Regions from separate parts of the Alteromonas sp. ABH4_452 genome, predicted to be linked through region 3. Evidence: predicted binding sites of a transcription regulator. Region 3 holds the regulator's gene; each other region holds the start of a gene.

Region 1 (10,040 bases), 2.2 Mb from region 3:
AGAGAAAAACCCTGATGGATTTCCACTTATTATTGGTGACGACGTTACCGTTGGGCACAAATGTATGCTGCATGGCTGCCAATTAGGTAATCGTATTCTGGTCGGTATGGGCGCTATTGTAATGGATGGTGTTGTTGTTGAAGACGATGTGTTCATTGGCGCAGGTACATTAGTACCGCCAAACAAAAGATTAGAGAGCGGATTTCTTTACGTTGGAAACCCCATGCAAAAGAAAAGACCGCTCAACGACGCTGAAATGGCATTTCTAAAACAGTCTGCCGTGAACTATGTGGTATTAAAAGATGAGTACCTAGAAGAAGCGAACTAGTTTCGCTTCTCGCCTTGCTCTACGATAGCCCTGACACGTTTTACAATATCTGAAGTATCGGGGCGCTTTTGTGTCCATATATAGAAAGCTTCTGCCGCTTGCTCAACCAGCATCCCTAACCCATCTATTTGCGTTTTGACACCAAGCTCGGCCGCATCTCTCATAAACCGCGTGGGCGAGTTTTTATATACCATGTCGTACACCACTTCACAGTGTTGTAAAACACCATCAGTTAAACTACACGGCAACTCGTTGCTTAGACTAGCAGCTGTTGAATTGATAATAATATGAGGTGCTATCGTTGCAATGTCCTCAAGTGCAACCACCTGCACTTTTGGGTTCGATGCAGCGTTTGCTACTTTTTCAGCTTTGGCTTTCGTTCTGTTAGCAATGGTTAGCGAAACAGCGCCCGCTTTTAATAACGGAGTGATCACACCCCGGGCTGCACCGCCGGCACCGATAAGCAACACGCGCTTATCTTTAATCTCCACGCCGCTATTTAGTAAATCGTTTACTAGCCCAACACCGTCTGTGTTGAACCCTAATAGTTCACAAGTGTCACTATTCATTAGGGTATTAACAGCTTGTGCATCTTTAGCTGCTTGGTCATCTACCTTTGCTAAGTTAAAGGCATCAAGCTTAAAAGGCATGGTAACATTGCAACCTACAACACCTTCTTGAGCTAAAAACGCTTTAGCAGCTTCAATAAAACCATCTTCAGGCGCAAGTATCTTTTCATAAGAAATCTTTTCTCCAACTTGATCAGCAAACATTTGATGAATAGTTGGTGATAAACTCTGTGCAATAGGATTTCCGAATACAGCGAATTTTTTCATGGGAATACGAGACTTATTTAATATAAAGAAGAAAAGCGATAGTCGTGCTTCGCAGAGTACACCATATGAGCGTATAGGTGGAGAGGAGAAAGTACGGGAATTAGCAAATACGTTTTACGACATTATGGAGACCGACCCATTAGCAAATGAACTACTTGCTATTCACCCTCAGCCATTAGACAGAATTCGTCATGTATTCTTTTTATATTTGAGTTTATGGCTGGGTGGTCCTGATGATTATCAGCAGCAATTTGGACACCCCCGTTTGCGTGCACGCCACCTTCCCTACACAGTAACACCAGAGTTAAAAGCACAGTGGATGTATTGTATGCGAAAAGCCATGTTTAAAACGGTAGAAGATATCGCTTTAGCTCAAAAGTTGATAGACGCACTTGATCAACTCGCCAATCACATGGTGAATACAAAATAAAAAAGCGCGTTGAAAGGATTAACCTTTTAACGCGCAACTCCCCTGTTACTGTCTACGCTCTTTATGGCGCATAAAGTAGTGCAATTGTGAAAGCCTCATAGTTAGTAAGGCGTGAAACTAATAATTAGAATGTGTAACCCACCGATAAGGTATACACCCAAGGGTCTATTTCAATATCACTTACCTTTCCAGCAGCATCTCCCACTTTAAAGGTGGCTTCTGTATCTATATCAATGAATCGAACCGATGCATTGACGTGCCATTTGGTATCAATTTGGTAATCCATTCCCACCTGAGCTGACAAGCCAAATGAATTATCAAGCGAAAGGTCGCTTAAGCCAGCTGTTTCATTCGCACCTGTAAACTCTTCATCAAAGATAAAGGTATAGTTGATACCTGCACCAATGTACGGCTGAAATGCAGAGCTGGCATCATTAAAATAGTAGTTTGCGGTAAGCGTAGGTGGAAGATGTGTGACTTCACCAAGCTGATTACCCGTCCCTAAGGGATCAGCAACAGAAAAATTAACGTCGTGCTTAAAGGGCGTTGCGGCAAGCAGCTCAATATTAATATTATCGGTAATAAAATACGCTATATTTAAACCTAACTGAGTATCGTTATCGATATTAAGGGCCACGCCAAGATCAGTTCCACCCGCTACGATGTTAGAAGTCGATTCGTCAGGAGCAACGGTAGTAAGACCGCCACGAACAATCCAGTCGCCCTGTTGATGAGCGTTAGCTAGAGGTGAAAGTGCAGCAAGTGTAAGACAAAGTGCAGATGCAGATAAAAAGTGTTTGCGCATGATGTGTCTCTTTTGTGTTTAACTAAGATGGCGCTACTTTACGCCCTTGGTTAAGAGAAACATTGATCCAGCGCAAGCTTGATAACTCACTGAAACAAAGATGATATTCGGACTTGATGCAGATCAAAAAAACGCCGCATTGATGTTAATGCGGCGTTTTTTAGTCATTGAAGATGAGTGCTGTTATAGACGGTACGCTTTAGAATTTAAGCGCAGCCTTAGTTAACTAATTGATCACCAGTCAGTAGGCTTTAACCAGTCAGTTAACTTAGCTTCAGCGCTACCCGGTGCGGGTGTATAGCAATACTCCCAGCGGGCTAACGGCGGCATCGACATTAAAATAGACTCTGTGCGCCCTCCGGTTTGTAATCCAAACAGGGTACCCCGGTCGAATACTAAATTGAATTCGACGTAGCGACCTCGGCGATAAAGTTGAAAATCACGCTCTCTTTCGCCGAAATCGGTTTGCTTACGACGTTCAACAATAGGAACGTAAGCGTCGATGAAGCCATTACCAACAGCCTGCATAAACGCAAATGACTGTTCAAAGCCCCATTCATTCAGGTCGTCAAAGAATAAACCGCCCACTCCGCGAGTTTCATTGCGATGCTTTAAGTAAAAGTAGTCGTCGCACCACTTTTTATACTTAGGATAAACATCATCGCCAAACGGCTTACATAATTTCTTCGAGGTATCATGCCAGTGCACAACGTCATCTTTGAACGGATAAAACGGCGTTAAGTCAAAACCACCACCAAACCACCAGATAGGTGCTTCACCTTCTTTTTCCGCAATGAAAAAGCGAACATTAGCGTGTGACGTTGGGACATAAGGGTTATGGGGGTGAATAACAAGTGACACGCCCATTGCTTGAAAATTTCTTCCCGCAAGCTCAGGACGATTTGCCGTTGCTGATGCAGGCATTTGGCTGCCAAACACGTGTGAAAAATTAACGCCGCCTTGCTCAATCACAGCACCGTTTTTTAAAACTCGAGAGCGACCCCCGCCGCCTTCTTCACGCTGCCAACTATCCTCGACAAACTGACCTTTTCCGTCGGCGAGCTCGAGGGTTTGGCAAATGGTGTCCTGAAGCCCTAGTAGATAGCTTTTTACTTGCTCTATTACTTCAGCGGCATTTTTACCGTCCACTAATTCTGCTGATGTCATGCTCTTATTACCTCTGCTGTATCACCATCGCGAATGGTACTGGGTTTAGTTGCACCACCTACTGCACCGTCAACGTAGAAAACGGAATCAGCGAATACGGCTTTTGCCTCTTCAGTAGTGGTGGCTGGCGGTTGACCGGTTAGGTTAGCACTTGTAGAAACAAGTGGCTTCCCTAACTTATTGCACAGCTCTACTACTACTGGATGATTAGTTACGCGCACTGCTATTTTACTATGCTTACCGGTTAACCAAACAGGCGCCGATGACGACTTAGGTAATAGCCAAGTGTTAGGGCCAGGCCAGCTAGAGAAAATATCGGTACGACGATGAGGTTGGATGGCATTGTCGTTAACATAGGGCAATAGCTGACTGTAATTAGCAGCTATTAAAATAACGCCCTTTTCTACCGGTCGCTGTTTTATCTCTAACAACGCATTTACCGCTGCTTCGTTGTCCGGGTCACATCCAATGCCCATTACCGCTTCGGTTGGATAAACGATTAAACTTCCCGCTTCAAAAGCGGCAACAACAGGGTCTACTTCAGACGAATTAGCCTCAACGGGTGTAAACGTATTCACGTTCCCATTTTGGGTATCAGACATGGTTTTGATCTCTACGTATAGTTCTTCGTGTAGTTCTTTGTATAGTTACTTTTTAAAGCCACAAGTAGGCTGAGGGCACTGTAACTGTCCCTTTTTATCTATCAATACTCCCCAACCGCAGTCTGGGCAGCTTTCATTTACCGGCGTGAAATTTAGCACATATCGACATTGTGGATAATGGTTGCACGCAAAAAACTGTTTACCGTATTTGTTAGTACGCGAGATCAGGTGCCCTTTCTTGCATTTTGGGCAATCTACCAAGGTGTCTTCTTTTTCTTTAATAGGCTCTATGTGATGGCACGTAGGAAAATTTGTACAGCCAATAAACATACCGAATCGCCCTTTTTTTATAGCAAGGTCAGAATCACATTCGGGACAAGCTATGCCATCTAAGGTTTTAAGAATGGTAGTTTGTTTATCGTGTAGCGGCTTACTGAAGTTACATTCCGGGTAGCCTGTGCACCCAATAAACGGGCCTGATTTACTGTTCTTTATATGAAGGGGCTTGCCGCACTCGGGGCAGTCTCCGAAGTTATCATCAAGAGCATGCTCGTGTGCTGAAAAAAGTGAGTGGTCTATTTTAGACATGTATTAGACGTTAAGGCCTTAACGCGCTGCGATTTCACAGCGCATTTTGTAAGTAAAGATTCAAATATCAGTGACTATGACTGCATTAATGCAGCACGCCATCTGGCTCTTCGAACAAAAGATCTTCCATTTGAGCGTAGGCTTTCTCTTTGCCAGGTACGTTGAATAGTACCATTAGCACAACCCACTTCAGGTCTTCTAAACAGAATTCATTGGAATCGATTTCCATAACCCGGTCTATCACCATTTCACGTGTAGACGCATCTAGTACATTGACCTGTTCTAAGAACATAAGAAAACCACGACATTCCACATCTAAACGCATCTGTTCTTCGTGGGTGTAAATGCGGCTTAAGCTGGTGCTAATCCCTTTACAAAAATACGGTTTTATATCCGTTTCCTGCAAAGCCGCTAGCTTTTCTAACCATGCGAGGGCTTTATAAATCTCATCGTGATGGAAACCTGCGCGCACAAGCTCTTCCGTTAACTCGTCTTGATCAACACGAATTTCCGTTTCACTGTGAATGAAGTTTTCAAACAGATACATGAGGATATCGAACATATTATTTTCCCCTCAATTTAACGTAACCACCAGGGACAGCGGCTACTAAACCACGCAACTCATATTCTAATAATGATGCCATTGCTTGCGATACTGATAAGGCATTACGCTGGGCTATAACATCAATAGCGGTGATGTCATAATCCACACTAGCTAATAATTTATCGGTTGCCAAGCTATTCGCTGCACTTTTTTCGTTTTGCTCGTTTACATCCAAGCCCAATTGCTCAGGCTGAAAACCAATTTCATCAAGAATATCGTTAATATTAATTACTAATTTGGCGCCCTGTTGGATTAACCAATGGCAGCCTTCTGAGTACGCGTGAAAGATACTACCAGGCACAGCGAATACTTCTCGCCCCATATCTGCGGCCAAATTCGCAGTTATCAAGGTGCCACTCTTAATTTTTGCCTCTACCACCAAGGTTCCAAGTGATAACGCAGCGATAATTCGGTTTCTGCGGGGAAAGTGCCAGGGTTTAGGCCCCTGCCCTGGAAAAAACTCTGTGACGGTAACGCCCTTGTCATTATTTATTTCCTCGTAGAGCTTGTGATTTTTAGCGGGGTAGACCTTTTCAGGCCCCGTGCCCATCACTGCGACTGTTCCTGTATTTCCTGACAAAGCGCCTTGATGCGCGGCACTATCAATGCCCATAGCAAGGCCACTTGTTATTGCAACCCCGTTATTAGACAACCCTAATGCAAATTCACTGGCGATACGCTTACCCTGTATGCTAGCCCTTCTGCTGCCCACAATGGCAATTTGTGGGCTTCGCAGCAAAGTACTATCACCCGTGGCAAATAGTACTAGGGGTGGACTATCCAGTTGCTTTAACCATTGGGGGTAGTATGAAGACGAATAAGAAATAATGTGTCTATTATCAGCCGATTGTTGCCATGAGAAGGCAGCATCAATAAGGGGCTTTGATATTTGATTTACGAGCTGTTTTACATCGTCGGGAAGCGATGATGCATTACCGACTAAATCAGCAGGAGATAGTTGATAGTGTTCAAGGGACTGTAGCCAGATTTTAGGGGAGATGCCCTGAGCCGATGCTAGTGCTATCCATGCAAATAGCTCGCTGTTTGATTGAGAAGTATGCTGTTTCATTGTCGCTCCTTTGAAAGCGACAATGAAACCTATAGCGTCTAAGGCTTAGCGACAATAAAGCCGCGCTTAATTCCTCTATTCGCTCGTGTTATTAATCCATAGCTTGCCGCATCGAATGTTTTAAAAACAATCACTTCACCTACTTTGAGCGCGGGTTGTGCTACCGTATCGATAAACCACTCACCACCGTTTTTAGCACCGGGTTCATCCACGTAACGCGGGCTATCTTCATCAATAATGGCTGGGCCTTGAGCATACAGCCCCAATACTGTGCCTGGTGCTACATCCATTGCACCAAGGTCAACAATGACAACGTCATATTTGCCAAGTAAGTCGTGATCATGCAAATCACCCACGACTGCTCCTCGTTGTGAGGTAGCAGGCGTAAGCTCGAAACCTTCTGGATGAGTAAAGCCACCGGCCATCAATTTGTCACCACGTTTTGCTTCTTGATTGGCGTCATCAATAAACAGCAGCATGGTATCGTCTGCCTGGTCTTTCTCTACCAACGAAGCATTAGATATATGAGTGACCTGAATGCCCAGCGTTTCTCCATCTAGGTTTTTGATAGTAGCGTGCTTTCTAATCACTCTGTACTGATCGTCAGTACTGAATTGTTGCTGGCTAAGCACAAAGTCATCTGAAGCAAACCTTACATTTCCGTCTTGGTTACCTAGGAGTCTAGGTAAGGCTGAATAGTCGTCTTCGTCTAGCAACATATGCTGTCTAACAAAAGGAGATATAGTAGTCCAAGACAGGACGTCAACAGGTTTTGGCTTTATTCGCTTATCGGTGGACGGAGACAGGTTGTAGGCTAGCTTGTCGCGTTTTACGCTTAAGACAGGCTTACCATCAATGTAACCTACAACGATGACATCACCGGGATAGATAAGATGAGGGTTATCTATTTGCGTATTCGTTCGCCATAGCTCTGGCCATAGCCAAGGCTCGTTTAGAAAAATACTCGCAATTTCCCATAGGGTGTCGCCACGCTTCACCGTATAGGTTTCAGGCGCAGTGTCTTTTAATTGAAGCGCGAACGCAGGCAAAGACAAAAGCACTCCAAGAATAAATATTGCTGCACGACGCGCGTATGTTAATCGCTTTTTCAAATTGACCACCTGCAAATTATTCACTGTCATTTATTGTTGATTTTTCAGACAATAGCACTATATCGGCAGAAGTACGTATTCTTATAGGGTTTAGGCAAAAAACTGCACGAAACCACCCGATATACGTTAGAATAGTAACTTAATAAGCACTGTAAAGCGTGCTGGCAATTAGATCGTATATGAATTTATACAGCGAAAAGGTGAAGTAAGCGAGAAATGGCAATTTTAGACGTATTAAGTTTTCCTGATGAACGTCTTCGCACGGTAGCTAAACCCGTAGAAGAGGTTAACGACGAAATCAAACAGTTGGTATCGGACATGTTCGAAACCATGAAAGACGAGAACGGTATTGGCCTTGCAGCGACGCAAGTTAATCGCCACGTTCAAGTTGTTGTAATGGACGTATCGGAAGATCAAAACGAGCCTCGCGTATTTATCAACCCTGAAATCATTCGTAAAGATGGCTCCACGATTAGCGAAGAAGGCTGTTTATCAGTGCCGGGTAATTACGCCAAAGTTGAGCGCGCCGAAGCAATTACAGTAAAAGCGCTAGATCAAAATGGCGAAAGCTTTGAGTTGGATGCAGAAGGTTTGTTAGCGATTTGTATTCAGCACGAGCTCGACCATTTAAAAGGGAAGCTTTTTATCGATTATCTATCGCCACTTAAGCGCCAACGTATCCGTAAGAAGCTTGAGAAAGAAGCGCGTCTTGCCGCAAAAGCCTAGGGAATAACGTGACAACTCCATTAAAAGTGATTTTTGCCGGTACTCCGGATTTTGCAGCTAAACACCTATTGGCGTTGCTAGAGAGTGAGCACGAGGTTATTGCTGTCTACACTCAGCCTGATAGGCCCGCCGGACGAGGTAAGAAACTCACAGCCAGTCCAGTTAAAGTGCTCGCTGAAGAAAATGCCATTCCTGTGTATCAGCCTCAGTCGTTAAAAGCGCCAGACGCACAAGAAGAGTTAGCCTTGCTAAATGCCGATTTAATGGTGGTGGTTGCTTATGGCCTAATATTGCCTACTGCTGTGCTTAATGCACCTAGACTAGGTTGTATTAATGTCCACGGTTCTATTTTGCCAAAGTGGCGTGGCGCAGCTCCAATTCAGCGCGCTATATGGGCGGGTGACGCAGAAACCGGCGTAACTATAATGCAAATGGATGAAGGTTTAGATACCGGCGATATGCTTCACATAGCCACATTACCTATTACACCTGAAGACACCAGCGCCACTTTGTATGAAAAGCTTGCAGAACTAGGGCCACAAGCGTTAGCTGAAGTCGTCGATAACTTTGAAAACTATACGCCCACCAAACAAGATGATTCTTTGGCTACCTATGCGAAAAAGCTTTCTAAAGAAGAAGCGCTTATCAATTGGGCAGACGATGCCGAGCAAATAGAACGAAATATTCGCGCCTTCAACCCTTGGCCGGTAGCGTGGATGAAGGTAGAAGATCAGAATGTGAAGGTGTGGTCAGCTACCGTTGTAACACTAGATAAAGAGGTTAAGCCAGGTACTATAATCAGTGCTAATAAAGAAGGCATAACCATAGCAACAGGGCGCGATGCACTTTGCATCACATCACTTCAAATTCCAGGTAAAAAGGCGCTACCAGCGTCAGACGTCATCAATGCTCGCCAAACGTGGTTTGAAGTGGGTCGTTGTCTGACACAAACGGACTAAACGTGAAACCATTACCCCTTCCCAAGCAAAAAAACCTGCGCGCAGATTGTGCGTGGGTCATTTATCAAATTTTAGAGCAAGGCAAGTCATCGCGTGAATGCCTAGAACGCGTTCAGCGCAGACACAACGCCAAAGATAACGCATGGATTCAAGAAATGTCGTTAGGGGTAATGCGTCGCCTTCCCCTTTTGCAACACTGGCTACGCTCTTTGCTAGATAGACCCTTAAAGGGAAATAAAAAGGTTATCGAGCACCTTATACTTCTTGGCTTGTACCAGCTTAACTTTTCACGAGTTAGTAACCATGCTGCAGTAGGTGAAACCGTTGCTGCAGCGTCTTATTTAAATGCAGCAGCGCTTAAAGGCTTGGTAAATGCGGTATTACGCAATTTTCAGCGAGAGAACCTTGCCGACAAAAACGTTGATGATGCCATTATAAACAGCGGTTTACCTAAGTGGCTGTTTAAGGCAATAGAGACCGCCTATGGCGCCGATGCCGACCAAGTGCGTAGCGAAACTAACGCTATGGCTCCCATCTGGCTTCGTGTAAATAAGCTGCAAACAACATTGGTAGCATTCACCGAGGCGCTAGATAATGTTGGCGTAGAATATACCCTTAGCGACAATCACGCAGATGCAGTAATTTTAACTAAGCGTGAAGACATTACTGCCCTGCCTGGCTTTGATAAAGGGCACTTTGCGGTGCAAGACGGTGCAGCTCAATTAGCCGCACACTACTTACAGCCGCAAGCTAGTGAGCGTATTTTAGATTGTTGCGCCGCACCAGGTGGAAAAACAGGGCACATTGTTGAGTG
Region 2 (10,040 bases), 270 kb from region 3:
CAATGAATCTTTCTGCTTCGCTATAAAAGTTGGGTCAGGCGCTACTACTCGATGCGTAGCACCCTTAGGCGAAGTGCTGCCACCAACCGAATCGTCGCTTTTGTACGCCGGGACGAGGGGTTCATCAAATGATACTCCACAATCTACCATCAGCCATTGACCATTGTGTCCGTATAAATTCAGATTCATACCAATTTCGCCTGTCCCCCCTAAGGGGACAAACCACAAATCATCAATGTTTGGGTGTAACAAAGCGTATACTGCCTTTTTTCAAAAAATTAGAAATAAGCCACGAATGCGGTAGATGCCTGCTAAATAGTATTATTCGTGTAGTTCTGCATTGAGCTGATCAATAACCTCAGCCCATGCTGCATCTTCTACGATAGCATCTTTGAGAAATGCGGACTGGCTTTCATTCCAGTACGGCGCCTCGTGTAAGTGCTGGCTTTTATTTAGCCCTCTATGAGTTTCGAAAAACTCTGCGATCTCTTCATCTGAACTTCCTAGACCGAGTTGACTAAATAAGCTGTTCATTGTGGGTTGTTCAGTAAACATAACACCTCCCTTGGGTTATCTAATAACAAGAGCTGTAGAGACAACGAGTGGCGTGTTGATTACACTACCGCTCAATTGTTTCTACCTAGTTACTAAATGACTACCCCAAGCTCTGTGCTTAAGATCACCCGGAACTTTTGAACTTGCAGCGCCCTGAATAATACATTAAAGGTACTCAGCAAACTCTTGTGGTGAAATTACCTCACCTTCTTCAGCTGGAACTGGACAAACAATAACCATGAGTTCGTCTTGCGTCATACCTGGAACCCACTTAGTTAAAAATTCTTCTGTAGTGAGTTCCATTGCTTCACAGTGTGCCCAATCTTCTGTGGCCCACAAAAGCGCAAGTTCAGCGTCTGGCCAAACCGGCACACCATCTTCTTCGTCAGTGGTTAGCATGACACAACCGTGTTCATCTTTAAGGATAAACAATTTTTTTTCGGATTTAATCGTCTCCAAGCTAGCTTCTAAGCGCTGAAATGCGTTTTTTTCTAGTAAAGGATGTATTTGGGACATAGTACTCTCTTTTTAATTCTGTCATTTATGTGCCATATATAGTGGCACTCGCGCAAAACCTATTGGTTGCATTTAACTTACTGTAGATACGCTGTCTATAATCTCGTCAAGGCCAACACGCCGTATTTGCTTCATACTGTGTATGTATAATTTCAATGATACGTTTTCAAGGGTCGCAATTTTAGTCACGTTAACATTGGCTGGTATCTGTTTTTCTATATTAGTGGGTAGCACGGCTACCCCACCTTCGCTAAGTAAGTTGTTAAGAGCAAGATTTAACGAATTGGTCCTTAATTTTGCATCGCGAAGCTGCGGGTAGGCGGTAAGAAGCCAGTCCCTAGCCTTAGTACCCCAGTCAATTGCTACAAAATCAGCGGCATTAACAGCATCCGAATTCTTTCCAACACGATAGAGTGCAATTTCATGTTCCATCAAAACTGTGCTATTTACTTCCTCAGATTTGAGTGGCTCTGTAGAAAAAGCGAGGTCTGTAACTCTTTCGTGCAGTTGGCGGGAAAGAGTATCTAGGGTCAAGACTTCTGCCTTTACAGACCAATCAGGAAATGAGTTGTGAAGATGGCTTAGCATTGTAGGCAATAGCAATTCACTGGCGAGCTGTGTCGCTCCACAAACTACATACTCAGATGACTGTATTTGCAGCTCTTGTTTGGCTTCGTTGAGTGTGGCGCATAATTGCTTAGCGTAGGGAAGCAACTTTTCTCCGGACTGCGTAAGTTGGATACTGTTGCGCTGCCTAATAAAAAGCGTCGTGTGAAAATACTCTTCAAGTAACTTTATCCTAGCACTAACGGCAGATTGAGTAAGGTAGAGATTTTCAGCGGCTTTACCGAAGTGACGTGTTTTTGTCACCTCTATAAAAGTGGTGAGAAAGCGTATATCCATGCTTAATTTACAACCGAATTGATATGACTCTAAACTGACATAGATAATACGGTAAGTAAATACAAATGCACAGAAGCGCACCACTATAACCGGTGCGCTTAATTAAAAATTCATCAACTCGCTTAATTAATACTCTTCTTGATGCAAACGTCGTTGCTTTTCACGACGTTGCAAGTCACGCTTCTGTTTTACTTTTACAGAGCTATGACGTTTAGAATTTGTTTTCTTTGCGTGAAGATCTTCCTCTTCTACCGAGTCCCATTCATCACGCTGGTAACGATAGTCTTTACTCATTGACTTCTCTGGGTTGTTAACACTTTTTAATTATCATCCTAAGCCGAAAAATAGAAAACGAATTTTAATCATCGTAGCGACAAGAATTTTTGATGATATCTTTGCTGCTTTCTCACATGCGTGTTTTGCTAATCCATATGTCATTTTTGTGACAATACGCCCACAATAGCAACCCTTTAAAAAAATTCGGATATACTCTTATTTTTCATGCATTTAAAGAATACAAATCTTTTGCGAACAGTTTCTAAAAAGGCCCATTTGCAAGAATATTCCTCTGAGTCTCCGTTACTTTTTAACCCGTTAAAAAATTTTTTATTGATAAGAGAAAAATCTTTTGTTTTATCTTCATTTTTATTTATTTTAAAAGTGCGCTGAACAAAACAATACGTTGGGTACAACATGAAAAGTTTAGCTATTCGACTATCTCCAAAACCATATATTGACCGTCAAAAGTTTCCCTATGGCTTTCGTAAATCAGGTGACTTCAGTATCACTGAAGCAGATCTTTTAACTAACTATGGCAAGACCTTATTAGGCCTTGAAAGCGGTGAACTTTCGCCAGAAAGTGAAGATGAGCAACATTTCGTTGCATTCATCAATGGCAAAGTTGAAGCAGTGAATAACCTTGAAAAAGCGTGGGCAAAATATGTCAGGCTGGCAAGAGGGAAAAAACACTTTTATACCCTCCACAGCAGCGCTAGCAATCAATCAGAATACGATGATGATTACTCTGAAGAAGAATTTGATGTAGCCTAAGTTAAAATCATACCAGTTCACATTATAAAGCTCGCTCAGGCGAGCTTTTTTTGTTTTAGATGATAAATGATCTCAATCAAGGCTATGCAAGAAGAAAATGAAGAAAGGTTAAGGACTGTCTACACTTAGAGTATTAAAGAGTGACATTAACTAATGGTAACTGTCACTCTATACAAAGAGCCCTAGCAAAGGAGGCGCAACGATGATCATTAGTTCAAAACAGCTTACTCACTTTTCTATTCACGCCGTTGATGACAAGGTAGGCGGTGTTCGCGATATTCTCTTTGACGATGAAACGTTTACCGTACGTTATTTGGTTGCAGATACAAATACGTGGCTTCCTCTTAGCAGAAAAGTTGTTATTTCTCCTATCGCTGTGACAGAGCTAGATAGCAGTGATGACACTGTTCACGTAAATATGACTGTTGAAAAGTTAAAGAATAGTCCGTCAATTGATGAACATAAGCCCGTTTCTAGAGAGTATGAAGAAAACCTCTTCAAGTACTTTGGTTACGGCTACTACTGGATTGGGCCAGGGGCATGGGGAGAATTTGCACATCCCAATGAGCTCGTTGAATTACAGCAAGCAGAAGAATCCGAAACACTTCACCCTGAAAAAACGAGTAATCATTTGAGGGCTGTTGGCGAAGTGGGAGGTTATGAGGTTGCTACGACTACCGACAACGTTGGACACATAAGCAATTTTATAATCGACACGCGAAGTTGGAAAATTGTGATGCTAGTGGTTGATACCAATAACTGGCTTCCAGGCGGTAAACATCTTGCGCTATTACCGAGAGACATTGAAAATATCGATTGGGCGGCACACTGTGTTGCGGTCAACCTGAGTCATGACGAATTGGTCAATAGACCAGAGGTTGATAGTGATAGGATTGCAGAAGAGGACTACATTGCCCTTTTGAGAAAGCAACTGGATAGCGAGTAAACAACTGGATAGCTCGTCTAAGATTAGAATTTGAATAAATGTTAAACGATATAATGTCCGTGTTGGCACGGACATTATCGTTGTGATAATGGATACGAAAAAGTTACTTGCAGAAGAATTCGTCCATAAGCGCAATAAGTCGTTTGACACGTTCATCCGCTAGTCGATAGTAAATTGTTTGCCCTTCCCTTCTCGTAGCTACCATTTTCGACTCTCGCAATAGCGCAAGGTGTTGAGAAATCACGGGCTGTGAAACATTGACTACTTCCAAAAGCTCGGTTACCGACTTTTCCTCTTTTAACAATGAACAAAGCACCATAAGACGTGTTTTATTCGCAAATTGCTTAAGGAAGATCTCAGCTTCCACCGCATGTTCCATTATATCCTCTGAACCTATTACCATATCTTCAGACATAAGCACTTCCTTTCTTTAACATTTCTGGCAATAATTTAGCTATTAATTATACTAAAGTATAAGACATTTTGCCGACTTGCCATTTTATGCGACGAATTCCGGTAATTCATATTGTTTTAGTGAGATTCGGCCCTTACATTAGATTAACCTTATCTTAATTACATAAAGTCGTTATCAATTGGAAGTATTATGCTAATAGATATTAAAACTCGGATTGAGAACATCAGTTTCGATATTCGATGCGTCACTGCAGAAAAAGCTTCAGAAGAGCTAGTGCACAATAATGGCGCTCTCATCGATGTCAGGGAAAGCAATGAAGCAGCTAGCCAGCCAGTCCCCTCTGCCCAAAACATTCCACGAGGCGTGCTCGAGATGAAAGCACTGGAGAAATTCAAAGATGCCTCTACACCGCTTTACATTCATTGTGCATCTGGCGTTCGTGCCAAATTAGCCGCTGAGCAATTAATGCTTATGGGATACGAGAACGTATCAGTAGTAACGTGTCCTGTATCATCTATTAACCTCGCTCTTGAAAAGTGACTTGTATAATCAGTCTATGCTATAAGTAGCCCATAAAGCGGGTTAAGGGCGTCGTATGCTTAAATCTACACTCGAACAATGGCGTATGTTTAAAGCCGTTGTTGATGCTGGTGGTTTCAATCAAGCAGCTGCAGAAGTACATAAAAGTCAATCTAGTGTTCATCACGCTGTTCAAAAACTTGAGAATGCCATTGGTGTAACACTATTTGAAAATATTGGCCGTAAAGTACAGCTTTCTCCGCAGGGTGAGCTCATGTATCGCCGCGCTTCGTTTTTGCTTAACGAAGCTCACAAGCTTGAAGCGGTAGCAAGTAGCTTAAAAGTAGGAACAGAAACAACACTACGTATAGCTGTGGATATTATTTTCCCTTCTGAGTTATTGTATAACGTGCTTGCCAAAGTCTCTGCAGAGTTTCCTCTCTTACGTATAGAAATAGAGGAAACCGTCCTTAGCGGAGCTAACGCGTTATTAAGTAGCGGAAAAGTAGATTTGGGCATTTCTCCCTTTGTCTTTCCGAATGGTTTTAGCGAAGACTTATGTGAAATTGAGTTCGCCGCGGTGGCTCATGCTAAACATCCATTGCATCAATTAAATAGAACTCTTACCTTAGAAGATCTTAAAACTCATCGTCAGATTGTCGTTCGCGACTCATCTGCAGAGCGCAAGGCGGATGTGGGTTGGCTGGGTGCAGAACAGCGCTGGACAGTGAGTCACGTGAGAACATCTTTAGATATCATCGCTCAAGGATTAGGATTTGCATGGCTACCTATAGCCATTATCAAGGATGAATTAGAAAATGGTACGCTAGTACCGCTTCCTTTGAATAACAATGCGGCGTTGAGAAAGGCCCTTCTCTATCTTTCTTTCGAAGATGGAGACACGTTAGGCCCAGCGGCACGCGCATTTATGGGAGAACTGAGGTACCAAACAATGAACTTGCCTACCTCTGAGTTTATGCTTGATTGATGTATAAGTAGCTCGCGCATTAGCTCACCACGGCAGGCAGGTGCTTAAAGCCTAACACAAAACCAAACAGCGAAATTGTTACACCTACCAAGGCTACTGCGCCGTCGTCTGTAGCCATACCAACCGCCATTATGAATACCGCCAAGGCGGGAATAAGACCCATAAAGGGAATAAGCTCTAACGGAACCATTACCAAGCCGCAGCCAACACAATTCAATGCAATTAGAGAGCGGAAAACGGGCTGCCTCATAAAAAAACAACGGGGAACGAGAAAGCGATCAACACTGGCCGCGTAGGGTTTTACTTTTTCAACTATATGGCGCAACTGATCGGCATCGCAATGAATATCCATTACTTTTTGAGGTAACCAGGGATGTCTGCTACCGAGTAATATTTGCAATGCGATAAGTAAAATCGTCACACCGGTTAACGAAGGTACACCTGGAATAGCGCCTATAGGGGTGCAGGCGATAAAGGAAGGAAGCGCTAGCATCGGGCCAAAGCCCCGTTTTTCCATTACTTCCCAAAAGTCTGCAAAATAAAATAAATTTTGACTAGCCCGAGGCTGCATTTTTGTCAGCAGCTCGGTTAAGGTCATTGATCTCTCAGCTGTTTTTGCCCACATTTTCAATTCCTTTGACATAAATTTAGCTGTAATCCCCTAATTTCAGAGAGCAAATGCGGACCTACTATGCGCAAACCTTCGGTAAATTTTATCTACTCTTTCCACCAATTATAAAATTGCTCCCCCAACAAATTGTGCGAAAAATGTGCCATAGCTCTATGCACACACAATTCATAAGGTAATGGGAATACTTTTTGCAGTCGTTTGTAAATAGGTAACACTCAGACTGTATTTGATAGATCGAAACCCGGTTAGAGCAAATAGTGGAAACGAAGTATTAAACAGTCGTTCGCTGAATTAAGCTTACATGCTTGAGGTGAGTTACTTAAATGCTAATGTAGTGTTACATGACCTATACAACATAACGCTTGGAAATAAACGATCAAAACTAGGTATCTAGTTATTTTTCCTTGCTGTTTATGATAAAACTATAACATTGATTTTATTCCATATTTTAAATGGAAAGTAATAGAGAGGGACATCCACGTGCTAACCGTACTTTTAGTTGATGATGACGCCGAGTTTACAGAAGTAGCTTGTACTATTATTGAATTTTTAGGCCACGACGTTCTAACCGCTGCTACATTAGCTGAAGCCCGTGATTGGCTTGAGAAAGAAACATTCGATCACGTACTGTTAGATTTTATGCTGCCTGATGGTAGTGGCGCTCATCTATTTAATGAACTTGATGCGCTTCCTAAGCGTCCTCGCGTTACTCTAATTACTGGTCACCCTTCGGTTAAAAGCGTGATTAAAGGCTTATGTGGCCCTACCGTAGACTACCTTGTAAAGCCAATACAGCGCGAAGAAATTGAGGCTGTTCTAAGTAAAAAACAAAAAGACACAACACCTAAAGAAGAAACAATTGAAAAACACTTCGATTTGCTGATAGGCGAGTCTCCCGTGATGAAAGAGTTATACAAACTCATTTCAAGAGTCAGTAAAACAAGTGCTAACGTCATGCTGTTAGGCGAAAGTGGCGTTGGTAAAGAAGTGGTTGCTGCTGCAATTCACCGAGCTTCTGAAAGTGAAGGTCCTTATATCGCCACAAACTGTGGTGCCTTTTCTAAAGAATTGATTGGTAGTGAACTGTTTGGCCATGAAAAAGGTGCCTTCACTGGTGCGGTAGGTCGTAAAGAAGGTGTGTTTGAGCAGGCGGAAGGTGGCACCCTTTTCTTAGATGAAATCACAGAAATGCCCATCGATATGCAGCCCAACCTTTTGCGCGTACTTGAAAATAAAGTAGTGCTTCGCGTAGGTGGCACAAAATCTATACCGGTAAATTGTCGCGTAGTATCTGCAACAAACAGAACAATGGAAGAAATAGCTCAAAGCAAAGTGTTGCGCGAAGATATCTATTTTAGATTGGCCGTTTTCCCAATCACTATCCCACCATTACGTGAACGAAAAGAAGATATTCCGCTGCTAGCGAAAACCTTTATTGCAGAATTTAACAAAGATAACGGTTCTAATTTTAAATGGGAAGATAATCAACTTGAAACGCTTCAAGCCTATGATTGGCCAGGAAACGTTCGTGAGTTAAGACACTTCGTTCACCGTGCAGCAATTATGAGTGACCCTGAGAAGAGTGAGATTGAACTACCTAAAACTATTGAATCTCCTTTTGCACAGAAGCAGAGTACGACACCTGCCCTTCAAGCTGGAAGAACGATTGAAGATGTAGAAAAAGAGCTTATCTACGCCACGTTAGAAAAAGTAAGTGGCAATAAAACCACGGCCGCAGAAATGTTAGGGATAAGTACTAAAACGCTGTACAACCGCCTTCATGCCTACGGCGATCTAAGCAAAGATGAATAATAAGGGGTGCTCGATATGACGAGCGAGGAATTCTCACGTCTAAGTGTTTTCGTACATGATGCTCGCAAGCCTTTAAATAGAATATCTATGCAGGCGGAGCTAGTAAAAATGGCACTAAATGGTGATGTTGCGCCCGAAAAAGCATTAGCGGCGTTAGATAAAATAATAAGCAGTGCAAAAGACTGCAGCGAGACCCTTTCTGAAATGACGTCAGAACTGGGTAAGAACGATGCGGAATAATTAAATGATCTCTAAAGTTCTGTCTTCCATTTACAGCTGGATAATTTTGGTTGTTGTCATCATTGTCGTTATGACTGCAAACTCCTTTTATGTAGTAAGTACTCTTAACGACCTCTCAGCACTTGAGGCGCGACTATTTACAACTAATCGTGTAATCAATGCAGTGAATAGGCTTCATGTAGCGGTGCTGCGGGTGGAATCTGGTCAACGCGGCTATATGCTCACAGACGATGAAGAGTATTTAACTGACTATACTGAAACACTTGGTGTCATCGGTGAGTTGATGGACGAGGTAGAAGTGAGTTCTTTTTCGTCTGATATTGATGAGCAATCTGCAAGAATTGAGGAATTGCTAAAGCTAACTAAGGCAAAGGTCAACGAGGTTATTCAAGTAGTAGAACTTGTTAAGGAAGGGAAAAAGCAAGAGGCTATTAGTCTAGTTAAAAGCGACAAAGGTATACTGCTATATAAACGTTTTGAAGGGCTTTTTCGCGAAATCGATGGGTCCGAACGCGGTATGCAAGGTACGCATTTAGCAAATTTGATGAGCTTGCGAAGAGACTCAGTAAACACATTAATCATCTCATCAGCTACTACCCTACTACTCGTTATTGCAGTTTTCCTATTATTGAAAATTAACTCGCGAGAGCACGAGAAGTATCAAGCCGATCTTGAATCTGTCAATGAGGACTTAGAAAATCGCATAGATGAACGGACACAAGAGCTTAGTATTTACTCTGATGAATTAGCACGAAGTAATCGAGAGTTGGAAGATTTTGCATTTGTCGCTTCACACGATTTACAAGAACCCCTTCGCAAAATTCGGGCATTCGGAAACCGACTAGAGTCAGGATACAAGGATGTTATTGATGAGAGAGGCAAGGATTATTTAGCGCGAATGCTAAACGCAGCAGAGCGCATGTCGATGCTCATATCTGATCTTCTTGCCTTTTCTCGTGTATCAACCCGGGGAAAAGACTTTGATGATGTAGACTTAAATAAAGTTATACAGAGCGTTCTAGGCGATTTAGAGATCGCCATTGATGAAAAATCAGCACAGATAGATGTAAGCGAAAATATGCCTTCCATTCGAGGGGATAAGACACAGCTTGAACAATTATTTCTAAATTTAATCTCTAACGCGCTTAAATTTCAAACTGAAGGTGTAACGCCGGTTGTCAAAGTCAATTTACAAGAAGCCAGCGAAGAAGATACTCAGGATATACTTATGTCCGAAGAGTATAACTGGATAAAAATTGCAATTACCGACAACGGCATTGGTTTTGACCAGTCATTCGCAGAGAAAATATTCGCTCCGTTCCAACGCCTTCATGGTAGAAGTGAATATAAAGGTACGGGTATAGGGCTTGCGGTATGCCGACGCATAGTAGAAAGGCATAATGGTCAAATTACTGCTATGAGCGCACCAGGACACGGGGCTACTTTTACAATAATAGTGCCGGTA
Region 3 (10,040 bases):
AACTATCGGTGTTGTTCTATACATCGTAGCAATGTGGATGTCTGGTGTACTACAGGGTCTAATGTGGCGTGCAGTAAATGCTGACGGTACGTTAACCTATAGCTTTGTTGAGTCATTAGAAGCATCTAAGCCTTTCTATGTGGTTCGTTTCATTGGTGGTTGTTTCGTGGTAGCAGGTATGCTTGTAATGGCATACAACACATGGAAAACCGTTCGTGCACCTAAAGGCAGTATCGCTGCAGATCCAGCGACTCAGCCAGCGTAGTAAAGGAGACGAATAATGAAAAACGCACATGAGTTAATTGAAAAGAACGTCGGTCTGTTAACGGTATTAATCCTTATCGCTATCAGCTTCGGTGCCATGGTTCAAATTACGCCGTTGATGTTTCAACAGCAAACCATGGAACCGGTAACAGGTCTACGTCCGTATACCGCGCTTGAGCTTGAAGGCCGTGATATCTACATCCGTGAAGGTTGTGTAGGTTGTCACAGCCAGATGATCCGTCCATTCCGCGCTGAAACAGAGCGTTATGGTCACTATAGCGTTGCTGGCGAATCAGTATGGGAGCACCCTTTCCTTTGGGGTTCTAAGCGTACTGGTCCTGACCTAGCACGTGTTGGTGGTCGTTACAGCGACGAATGGCACCGAGTTCACCTGCTTAATCCTCGTAACGTGGTACCAGAGTCGAATATGCCAGGTTTCCCTTGGCTTGCGGAAAACACGCTTGATGGCGAGTTAACAGCTGAAAAAATGGAAGTATTCCGTGGATTTGGCGTTCCGTATACCGACGAAGATATTGCGGGTGCGAAAGCGGCAGTACAGGGCAAAACGGAAATGCAGGCCCTTATTGCTTATCTACAATCTCTTGGCACACATTTGAAATAATATGGACCAGGGAATTGTAGGCAGCATTTTTACTGTCATCGTCTTTGTAAGCTTCATCGGTGTTGTGTGGTGGGCGTTTAGCAGCCGCAACAAGAAAAAATTCGATGAAGCTGCAAACCTAGTGTTTGCAGACGAAGAAAAAGAAAAATCAAAAGAAGATTAGCAGGAGTCTCGAACTCATGAGTATGTTTTGGACAATTTGGATTTCAGTGATAACCCTTGGGTTAATCATTGGTTGCTACTTCCTTCTTCGCTGGTGCCTTTCTAACAAGACTGGCGTAGCTGAAGGTGAGTCAATGGGCCACGAATTTGATGGTATTGAGGAGTTGAATAACCAACTTCCTCGCTGGTGGACAATTATGTTCTACATGACCATCGTTTGGGGCTTTTTATACCTAGCGCTTTACCCTGGCCTAGGTGCGTATGAAGGTATTTTGGGTTGGAAGAGCTCCAACCAAAATATTCAATCGCTAGAAGAGTCAGCTCAGGCGCGTATTGACGCTAAAGAGCAAGGCTACCTAGTAGAATATGACCGTGAACTAGATTTCGCTGCCGAGAAGTTCGATCCGATCTTCGAAGCGTATGCACAAGTTCCCGTTGAAGAACTGGCTAAAGACCCAGAAGCAAATAAAGTAGGTCAGCGTTTATTCCTACAAAATTGTTCTCAGTGTCACGGTTCTGATGCACGTGGTCAAAATGGCGGCTTCCCTAACCTAACGGACAACGACTGGTTGTACGGTGGTTCAGGTGCGAAAATCGTTGAAACTCTTACGCTTGGTCGTAAAGCAGCAATGCCAGCATGGCTTGACGCTATGGGTGAAGACGGTATCGAGGAAGTCGTTAATTACGTACTTAGCCTAAGCGGTCGCGATGTGGACCCTCAGCTTGCAGAAGCAGGTAAAGCACGTTTCGCAGCGTGTGCGGCTTGTCACGGTATGGACGGTAAAGGTAACCAAGCACTTGGTGCACCAAACCTTACCGACAACATCTGGCTTTACGGCGGCAGCCACAGAGCAGTAACAGAAACGCTTACTTACGGTCGTAACGGTGTAATGCCTTCATTCAAGAAAACCTTGGGTGATGACAAAATTCACGTTGTTGCAGCCTATGTTTACAGCCTTTCAAATGATTAATGATTTAAATCATTAAATATCTTAAAAAGCCTCGTTACTACGGGGCTTTTTTTATGAGAAAATACAGCCATATAGACAGTGTCATTACGTACAAATTTACAACGCTGTCGATGCAAATTACCTACACCATATTTATTGTTATTATGCAGTTCGAATACATTTGTTCACGAGTAATAATAGATATGTTGTTAGCGACCTTGCTAGTGAAGTAAATACGAGAAAAGATTTTGATGAATAGACCCTGGTATAAAGAATTCTGGCCCTGGTTTTTAATTGCGGTTCCTATTATTACCCTGATCATGGGTGGCGTGTTGTTAAACCTTGCTATTTCTACTGAAGATAGCCTTGTTGTAGACGATTACTACAAAGAAGGTAAAGCAATTAATGCACGTCTAGACAAAGAGGCAATCGCCCGCCGTTTAAATATTACTACCGATTTAACCATTGAAGATGGCAGCATAGCGCTGCAATTTCACTCGGGCATTCCTCAAGAAGGTAATGCTGTTAAATTGAGCTTTTATCACGTAACGCTTGAAGAGCGTGATGTCAGCGTTTTACTAAGTCGAGATGCCAACGGTATTTATCGCGGTTTTATTGAAGAAAACCTAGACGGTAAATGGCGCATATCGCTCACACCTATTGATGATAGCTGGAAAATTCAAAACACCGTCTATCTACCGCATTCTGGAAAAATGAAGTTCAATCCATAATGGCCAATCACGATTGTTACCATTGCGGCTTGCCTATAGCGAGTCCAGACAATGGGAAATTTACTACTGTCATTTTAGGGCAACAACGAGACATGTGTTGCCCTGGCTGCTTAGCGGTAGCTGAAGCTATTGTTAACAATGGTTTAGAAGACTATTACCAGTTTAGAACAGAGCCTGCTCAAAAATCTGACGATGGCATTTTAGAAACGTTAGATAAGCTTAAAGTCTATGACGACCCTTCCCTTCAAGAAGAGTTCGTGTTTGAAGAAGGGCAAGATAAGCAAATTCAGCTAACTCTTGAGGGTATTACATGCGCTGCCTGTGGCTGGCTTATTGAAAAGCAATTATCGAAAGTTGAAGGCATAAAGCAAGTAGCTGTAAATGTTCAAGAGCGTCGCGCTTTAGTTACTTGGTCACCTTTTCAAATTAAACTTAGCCAAATTCTTTCTACGCTAAAACGCATTGGTTATGTTGGGTCGCCATTTCATCCTGATGAGCACGAAGCCAGTTATAAACGCGAGCAAAAAACCTTCCTTAAGAAGTTAGGGCTAGCAGGTATTATGACCATGCAGGTTATGATGCTGATGACGGGGCTGTATTTTGATTGGTTTGGCGCCATTGAGTTAGAGACCCGCCAATATTTTTATTGGGTCGCCCTTACACTCACTACCCCGGTTGTCCTGTATTCTGGTAGCACCTTCTATGTCGGAGCCGCTAAAGCGCTAAGCGCTAAAACAGTTAATATGGATGTACCCGTTACGCTTGCCATATTCGGTACCTATATTGCCGGTATTCGCTCTACCGTATTAGAGCAAGGTGAAGTGTATTTTGAATCCATTTGTATGTTTATTTTCTTGCTATTGCTCAGCAGATTCTTAGAACATCGCAGTCGTCATCGCGCCGCACAGATCTCTGCCAATATGATGCAGTATGTTCCTGTGTCAGCGACTAAATTAATGCCAGATGGCAGCGTTACTGAATGTCTAGCAAAGCAGCTAAAGGTGCACGATATAGTGCTGGTTAAGCCTGGTGAAACCATCCCCATTGATGGGCTGGTTACAGAGGGTAACGCTGCGGTTGACGAATCTATGCTAACGGGTGAATTTAACCCAGTACGAAAGTCAGATAACAGCACTGTATATGGCGGTACCGTATGTCAGGACGGTAGCCTTACCATTACGGTTACGCAAACGCTTAAAAATGCGCTGGTAAATCAAATTGTAAGGCTTCAAGCAAGTGCGATGGCGAGCAAGCCCAAGGCTGCACAGATAGCCGATAATTTCTCTAGATACTTTGTGACCGCTGTATTATTGATTTCAGCGTTAACTTACACCTTTTGGGCTTATAACGGCAGTGATGATGCGTTTTGGATCACCATTTCCGTGTTGGTAGCAACCTGTCCTTGCGCCCTAGGGTTAGCCACGCCATCAGCACTCACCTGCGCTATGGCGAAATTAAACAGACAAGGTATTTTGCTAAAGCGTGCCGATGCTCTTGAGCAAATCACTGGCATTGACACTATCGCACTCGACAAAACCGGTACGCTGACACAAGGTAAGTTCACTATATCAAACGCCTGGTATGCTGACGGCGTAGACAGCCAAAGCGCGCTATCAATCGCCCGCGCCCTAGAATCTCGCTCTGAACACCCTATTGCTAAAGCCTTTAGCGGTGATAAAACGTCAAGCGGCAACACCGTACACAAAGTGACAAATTTCACGGTCACGCCAGGTGGCGGAATTAGCGGTGAAATTAATGACACGCTATTCTCCATGGGCTCAGCAGCGTTCAGTGTTCACGAATCACAGCAATCATTTATCGAGCGCTATCCCTCGGCTAACGTATTTCTTACTGTCAAAGGCCGTGTTATGGCGGCTTTTGAAGTTCGTGACTCACTGCGTGACGATACCCAAGAAACCCTCGATATATTGGCAAAAACTCATACCCTCGCTGTACTAAGCGGCGATACACAGCAAAACGTTGACTCTCTTACTAAATCTTTACCAATATCTGCCGCTAAAGGGGGCCTTACCCCAGAGCAGAAATATGAAGCGGTTCAAGCTATGCAGCAATCTGGCTCAAAGGTTATGATGATGGGCGATGGTATTAATGACGCCCCTGTTCTTGCAAGTGCTGATGTAGCGATAGCGGTAGGTAATGCTACAGATGTTGCGAAAACTGCAGCCGACGTGATTTTGCTTGGCGATCAGCTGCTTTCTGTGCCAGAACTCATCCGAACTGCGCATCAAGTGAAGCAAAAAATAAGACAAAATATTGGTTGGTCGGTAGGTTACAACGTTTTGATCTTACCTTTCGCCGTATCTGGCCTACTTTCGCCGTGGATGGCGGTTGTTGGCATGTCATTAAGCAGTATCATAGTAGTGACAAACTCTACGCGACTTCTGGGCAAATAGTATGAGCATTATTTACGTTTTAATTCCAATCGCCATCATTATAGTAGCCGTCGCTATCGTAATATTCTTCTGGGCGGTTAAAACTAATCAGTTTGAAGATTTAGACCGTCAAGGTTACAGCATACTGTTTGACGATGACCTTCCGCCAGAAGAAAAAAAGCTCGCTGAACAACGCAAGCAACTTCAGAATACTAAAGTAGAGAAAAACCAAGGGCAGCATGGAGGGGATTAATTACTTCTCAGCTTTTCTTATCGGCTTAGCGGGCGGTGTTCACTGCGTGGGCATGTGCGGCGGTATAGTTGCAGCGCTAAGAATGGTGTCACCAAAAGGTGCTTCAGCAGTGCCTTACGCCCTAGCCTATAACATGGGGCGCATAGCTAGCTACACCATTGCTGGCGCACTGACCGGCGCACTTGGCAAAATTGCAGCAGACTATATTCCTCTGGCCAACTATGCCCTGTCTTTACTCAGCGGTATTATGTTGCTGTTGTTGGCCTGTTATTTAGGCAAATGGTGGACAGGGTTAACGGTGTTAGAAAACGCAGGCAAAGGTTTATTTTCTAAGCTGCAGCCGTTATCTAAGCGTTTTTTACCTTTTAAAACCCCTTTTAGTGCTATCCCTTATGGGTTTATTTGGGGCTGGTTGCCTTGTGGATTAGTGTATTCAACACTTACTTGGTCTTTAGCGGCGGGGAATGCATTGCAGGGCGCTGCCATCATGTTTTTCTTCGGTTTAGGTACTTTGCCAACGCTACTCGCAGCAAGTGCAGGCAGTCAGTATATTGTTAGCAGTTTTCAAAACAATAACGTTAGACAAATAATTGCCGTAATAATGGCCATTTATGCGGCTTATCTTATTCATGGCGCAATCGTTTAAAAATGGGTGTATCATTATTGGGTAATCTTCAAAAGAGCATGTATTATGAGCAAAGGAAGCCAATTTTCTATTCACTGTCAAAACTGTAGCTTCAGTCACTTGTGTTTACCGGTGGCGCTGAACAAAACAGAAATCGAGTCTCTTGACGATATAATTGAGCGCAAAAAGCCGCTTCACAAAGGTGATACGCTCATTCAAACTGGCGATAAATTTCGTTCGCTTTTTGCCGTAAGAACGGGTTCTTTTAAGTCATTTGTAACTAATCAAGATGGTGAAGAGCAAATCACTGGCTTCCACTTCCCTGGTGATATTATTGGATTCGATGCCCTGCGCGAAAGTAAGCATCAAAGTTACACCTCAGCGCTAGAAACCGCCATGGTATGTGAACTGCCATATGAAACCCTTGATGAAATGTCGGTTCAATTTCCTAAGCTACGCCATCAGATCATGAGCTTTATGAGCGCAGAAATTAAACAAGATCACGACATGATCATGCTTTTAAACAAGCGTACGGCGGAAGAGCGTTTATTGTATTTCATCTCACACTTATCTCAGCGCTTTGAAGAGCGTGGCTTCTCGCACAGAGAATTTCACCTAACTATGACCCGAAACGAAATCGGCAACTACTTAGGCTTAACGATAGAAACCATTAGTCGCCTATTAAGCCGTTTTCAGAAAGAAAACATTATCAAAGTAGACGGTAAATTGATCTCTATTTTGGATTTTGATCGGTTAAATACCAAGTTAGAAGCGTTAAATGGCCCTAGCGTAGTCTGTAACGGTTAATTTATTCTTCTGTTATCTTGAGCGCGCTACATGCGCGCTTTTTAGTTTTAACCTTTAAAATTTCACTGTATTCCCTCACTGAGTAACACGACATCCATCCGTCGTGCGTGAAAACTCCCGTAATATTCAATGTTACCTGTTTTATATATCAACAGATTATTTACACCTTGATCCAAAACAACCCACGTTTTTCCAAATGTCGTTTATAGTTAATGTAAATGGTTTATATAAACTGTTTTGAAACAATATCGATGTCGACAGCCATACAAAGCTTTGTAGTTGAGGAGACGTTATGATTGAGTGTAAACGAATTCTTGCCGTGGTGGACGCGGAACGCGACAACCAGCCTGCCCTAAGCCGTGCCTATGAACTTGCGTCAAAAACCGGCGCCACGGTTACCGCTATGATGGTGGTATATGATTTGTCTTACGATATGACAACCATGCTTAGCCCCGACGAACGTGAATCAATGCGCGATGCCGTTACAAAAGAGCACGCCAAATGGTTATCTGCCCAGCTAAAAGAACAGGGCTTTTCAGAGACCGATATTGTAGTTGAGTGGAACAACCGTGCTTATGAATCGATTATTTATTACGCCCTTAATAACCAAATCGACTTAGTAGTAAAAGCTACTAAAAAACATGACGACCTTGCCTCAGTAATCTTTACCCCTACAGACTGGCATCTAATGCGTAAGTGCCCACGCCCTGTACTGCTCGTTAAAGAACACGACTGGCCAGAAGGCGGTGAAATTATAGCTGCAGTAAACGTAGGCAGTGAAGATGATGAGCATGCTGCACTAAACGACAAGCTTACGATAATCGCTAACGATTATGCCTCTTTGCTGAAAGGTAACGTTAATTTAGTGAATAGCTACCCTACAACTCCACTTAACATTGCCATTGAAGTGCCAGAGTTTGACCCTGATACATATCACGATGCGGTAAAAAATCATCACATGAAAGAAATGCGTAGTCACGCGCTGAAATATGGTATTCCAGAAAATAAATGTGTGGTGAAAGAAGGCTTGCCTGAAAAAGTTATCCCGCAAGTGGCTAAAACACTCGATGCCGAGTTAGTTGTAATAGGCACCGTGGGACGGGTTGGTATTTCGGCGGCGCTTATTGGCAATACTGCCGAACACGTTATCGATGAACTTAATTGTGATGTGTTAGCAATTAAGCCCGATGGATTTGAATCACCGATAACCGTGTAGTTAACTGCTTAGTTGCGCTTAAATATAAAGACACTTGGTGGCGACTAATGGCGAATCGGCGATGGGCGTTGAAAAGAAACTGCGCATTTAGCGGTTAATTCCGAGAGTTAATCATACACGCTTAAATCAGTACTTAACGCTTCTCGATAAATTTAACAACACAGCCATAGTCTCGAAAAGGCGCTTTAATGTATAATGGCGCCTTTATCACAAACCAAGCTAGTTAATTATGAGTTTAGGCACAAGCAGTGCTGATGCGCCGACGTTAAACGCCGCGCAAAGTAAGCAAAAGTACAACTTCAACAAACTTCAGAAACGACTTCGTCGCAACGTGGGTAAGGCCATTGGCGATTTCGGTATGATTGAAAACAACGACAAGGTTATGGTGTGTTTATCGGGCGGTAAAGACAGCTATACCATGCTTGATATTTTGTTGTTTTTAAAGAAGATTGCGCCTATTCATTTTGAAATTATTGCGGTAAATCTTGACCAGAAGCAACCTGGTTTTCCTGAACATATCTTGCCCGAGTATTTAGACAGCATTGGCGTCGATTACAAGATTGTAGAAGAAGACACCTACTCTATTGTTAAAAACAAGATTCCTGAAGGAAAAACGACCTGTTCGCTTTGCTCTCGACTGCGCCGTGGTATTTTATACCGCACAGCGAAAGAACTAGGCGCGACGAAAATTGCATTAGGTCACCACCGTGACGACATGCTAGAAACGTTTTTCCTGAATATGTTTCACGGTGGTAAGCTGAAATCTATGCCGCCAAAACTGGTTAGCGATAACGGCGAGCATATTGTCATTCGTCCACTGGCCTACTGCAGCGAAAAAGACATTGAAAAATATTCTCAAGCCGCTGAGTTCCCAATAATTCCTTGCAACCTGTGTGGTTCACAAGAAAATCTTCAGCGTCAGAATATCAAAGCAATGCTTCAAGACTGGAACCGCCGTTTCCCAGGTCGTATTGAATCAATGTTCCGTGCGCTTCAAAACGTGGCCCCTTCACATCTTGTAGACAGTAATCTTTATGACTTTAAATCTATCGTCACTCAAGATGGCCCCGTTGCAGATGGTGATATAGGATTTGATGAACCTTCTTTTGCTTCAGAAAATAGCGCAGATCTTAGTGATGAAGACAACGCTATCGAAGTAGTAAATATTATGGAACCAAAGTAAATGAAAATTGGACTTGCGTTAGGTGCCGGTGCCGCAAGGGGCTGGACACACATTGGTATAATTGAAGCATTGGAAAAGCTTGGCGTTAAAATTGACGTTGTTGCTGGTTGCTCCATTGGTGCTTATGTTGGTGCTGCCTACGCAAGTGGCAAGCTGGAAGGTTTAAAAGAGTGGGCCTGTTCGCTTAGCGATTGGCAGGTATTGGCTCTTATGGGCGTAGGGCTCAGGCGAGGTGGCATTGCTAGCGGGCAAAAAGTTTTCGACAAACTTGCTAGCGAGTTTTGTGAATCTACCTATGAAGATATGCTAAAACCTTTTGCGGCTGTGGCAACTGACCTATATACCGGACGTGAAGTAGTATTTAATTCAGGACCTATTGGCGATACCATTCAGGCATCCTGCGCTATTCCAGCGCTCTTTGCCCCCGTTGCTCATGGCGATCGCTGGCTAGTGGATGGCGCTGTTGTGAACCCTGTACCGGTGAACTTGTGTCGCCAATTAGGGGCTGATTTTGTGATTGCGGTTAATCTTAACGCCGATTTTCGCCCGCTTCGGTTGGAAAAGTTAAGGCAAGACCACGAAGAAAACCAACGTAAAACCGAAGACTTTTTTACTAAAAGCCAAAACGTATTGCGCCAATGGTTTTCGCCTGATAGTAAAGATGACAAAACGTCAGATGAAAATGAAGAACAGCTTGAAGTCAATGCTTCTGAAGATGTGAATAGCGAAGAAAGCATAGCCTCTGATGTTATTGAAAAAGTAGAAGAAGAATTTACTGAAGTGCCTGCAAAGGTGAATAAGCGCAACCCTCCGGGAATTATGAGCGTAATGAGC

Evidence for each region. Region 3 encodes FNR, which switches genes on or off when oxygen is low (the NO sensors DNR and NnrR bind a similar motif). Its sites were predicted from a motif close to TTGATCTAGATCAA; they were not measured.
Region 1: a site for FNR is predicted at 2,513-2,526, ahead of ACYX4N_RS01430 (OmpW/AlkL family protein). Genes of this name have one in related genera too.
Region 2: a site for FNR is predicted at 3,091-3,104, ahead of ACYX4N_RS09860 (PRC-barrel domain-containing protein). Genes of this name have one in related genera too.

Annotation. Positions count from the first base shown of each region.
Region 1 covers NZ_CM149973.1:330,926-340,965, forward strand. The annotation lists gene ACYX4N_RS01415 (gamma carbonic anhydrase family protein) at 1-328, shown strand, start outside; gene aroE (shikimate dehydrogenase) at 325-1,164, opposite strand; gene ACYX4N_RS01425 (group II truncated hemoglobin) at 1,163-1,594, shown strand; gene ACYX4N_RS01430 (OmpW/AlkL family protein) at 1,719-2,399, opposite strand; gene hemF (oxygen-dependent coproporphyrinogen oxidase) at 2,634-3,566, opposite strand; gene tsaC (L-threonylcarbamoyladenylate synthase type 1 TsaC) at 3,563-4,168, opposite strand; gene ACYX4N_RS01445 (DNA topoisomerase family protein) at 4,214-4,756, opposite strand; gene ACYX4N_RS01450 (DUF494 family protein) at 4,842-5,318, opposite strand; gene dprA (DNA-processing protein DprA) at 5,320-6,429, opposite strand; gene ACYX4N_RS01460 (LysM peptidoglycan-binding domain-containing protein) at 6,468-7,541, opposite strand; gene def (peptide deformylase) at 7,758-8,267, shown strand; gene fmt (methionyl-tRNA formyltransferase) at 8,276-9,226, shown strand; gene rsmB (16S rRNA (cytosine(967)-C(5))-methyltransferase RsmB) at 9,229-10,040, shown strand, end outside.
Region 2 covers NZ_CM149973.1:2,309,288-2,319,327, reverse strand. The annotation lists gene ACYX4N_RS09890 (ribonuclease J) at 1-252, opposite strand, end outside; gene ACYX4N_RS09885 (DUF2789 domain-containing protein) at 322-555, opposite strand; gene ACYX4N_RS09880 (DUF2750 domain-containing protein) at 721-1,071, opposite strand; gene ACYX4N_RS09875 (LysR family transcriptional regulator) at 1,144-1,974, opposite strand; gene ACYX4N_RS09870 (hypothetical protein) at 2,101-2,268, opposite strand; gene ACYX4N_RS09865 (MaoP family protein) at 2,668-3,024, shown strand; gene ACYX4N_RS09860 (PRC-barrel domain-containing protein) at 3,227-3,970, shown strand; gene ACYX4N_RS09855 (ArsR/SmtB family transcription factor) at 4,074-4,385, opposite strand; gene ACYX4N_RS09850 (rhodanese-like domain-containing protein) at 4,575-4,925, shown strand; gene ACYX4N_RS09845 (LysR family transcriptional regulator) at 4,981-5,892, shown strand; gene ACYX4N_RS09840 (exopolysaccharide biosynthesis protein) at 5,912-6,517, opposite strand; gene ACYX4N_RS09835 (sigma-54-dependent transcriptional regulator) at 7,004-8,335, shown strand; gene ACYX4N_RS09830 (hypothetical protein) at 8,351-8,575, shown strand; gene ACYX4N_RS09825 (sensor histidine kinase) at 8,580-10,040, shown strand, end outside.
Region 3 covers NZ_CM149973.1:2,582,768-2,592,807, reverse strand. The annotation lists gene ccoN (cytochrome-c oxidase, cbb3-type subunit I) at 1-265, shown strand, start outside; gene ccoO (cytochrome-c oxidase, cbb3-type subunit II) at 281-886, shown strand; gene ACYX4N_RS11155 (cbb3-type cytochrome oxidase subunit 3) at 888-1,049, shown strand; gene ccoP (cytochrome-c oxidase, cbb3-type subunit III) at 1,066-2,019, shown strand; gene ACYX4N_RS11145 (FixH family protein) at 2,250-2,729, shown strand; gene ACYX4N_RS11140 (heavy metal translocating P-type ATPase) at 2,729-5,143, shown strand; gene ccoS (cbb3-type cytochrome oxidase assembly protein CcoS) at 5,145-5,375, shown strand; gene ACYX4N_RS11130 (sulfite exporter TauE/SafE family protein) at 5,362-6,021, shown strand; gene fnr (fumarate/nitrate reduction transcriptional regulator Fnr) at 6,067-6,807, shown strand; gene uspE (universal stress protein UspE) at 7,100-8,023, shown strand; gene ttcA (tRNA 2-thiocytidine(32) synthetase TtcA) at 8,253-9,206, shown strand; gene ACYX4N_RS11110 (patatin-like phospholipase family protein) at 9,207-10,040, shown strand, end outside.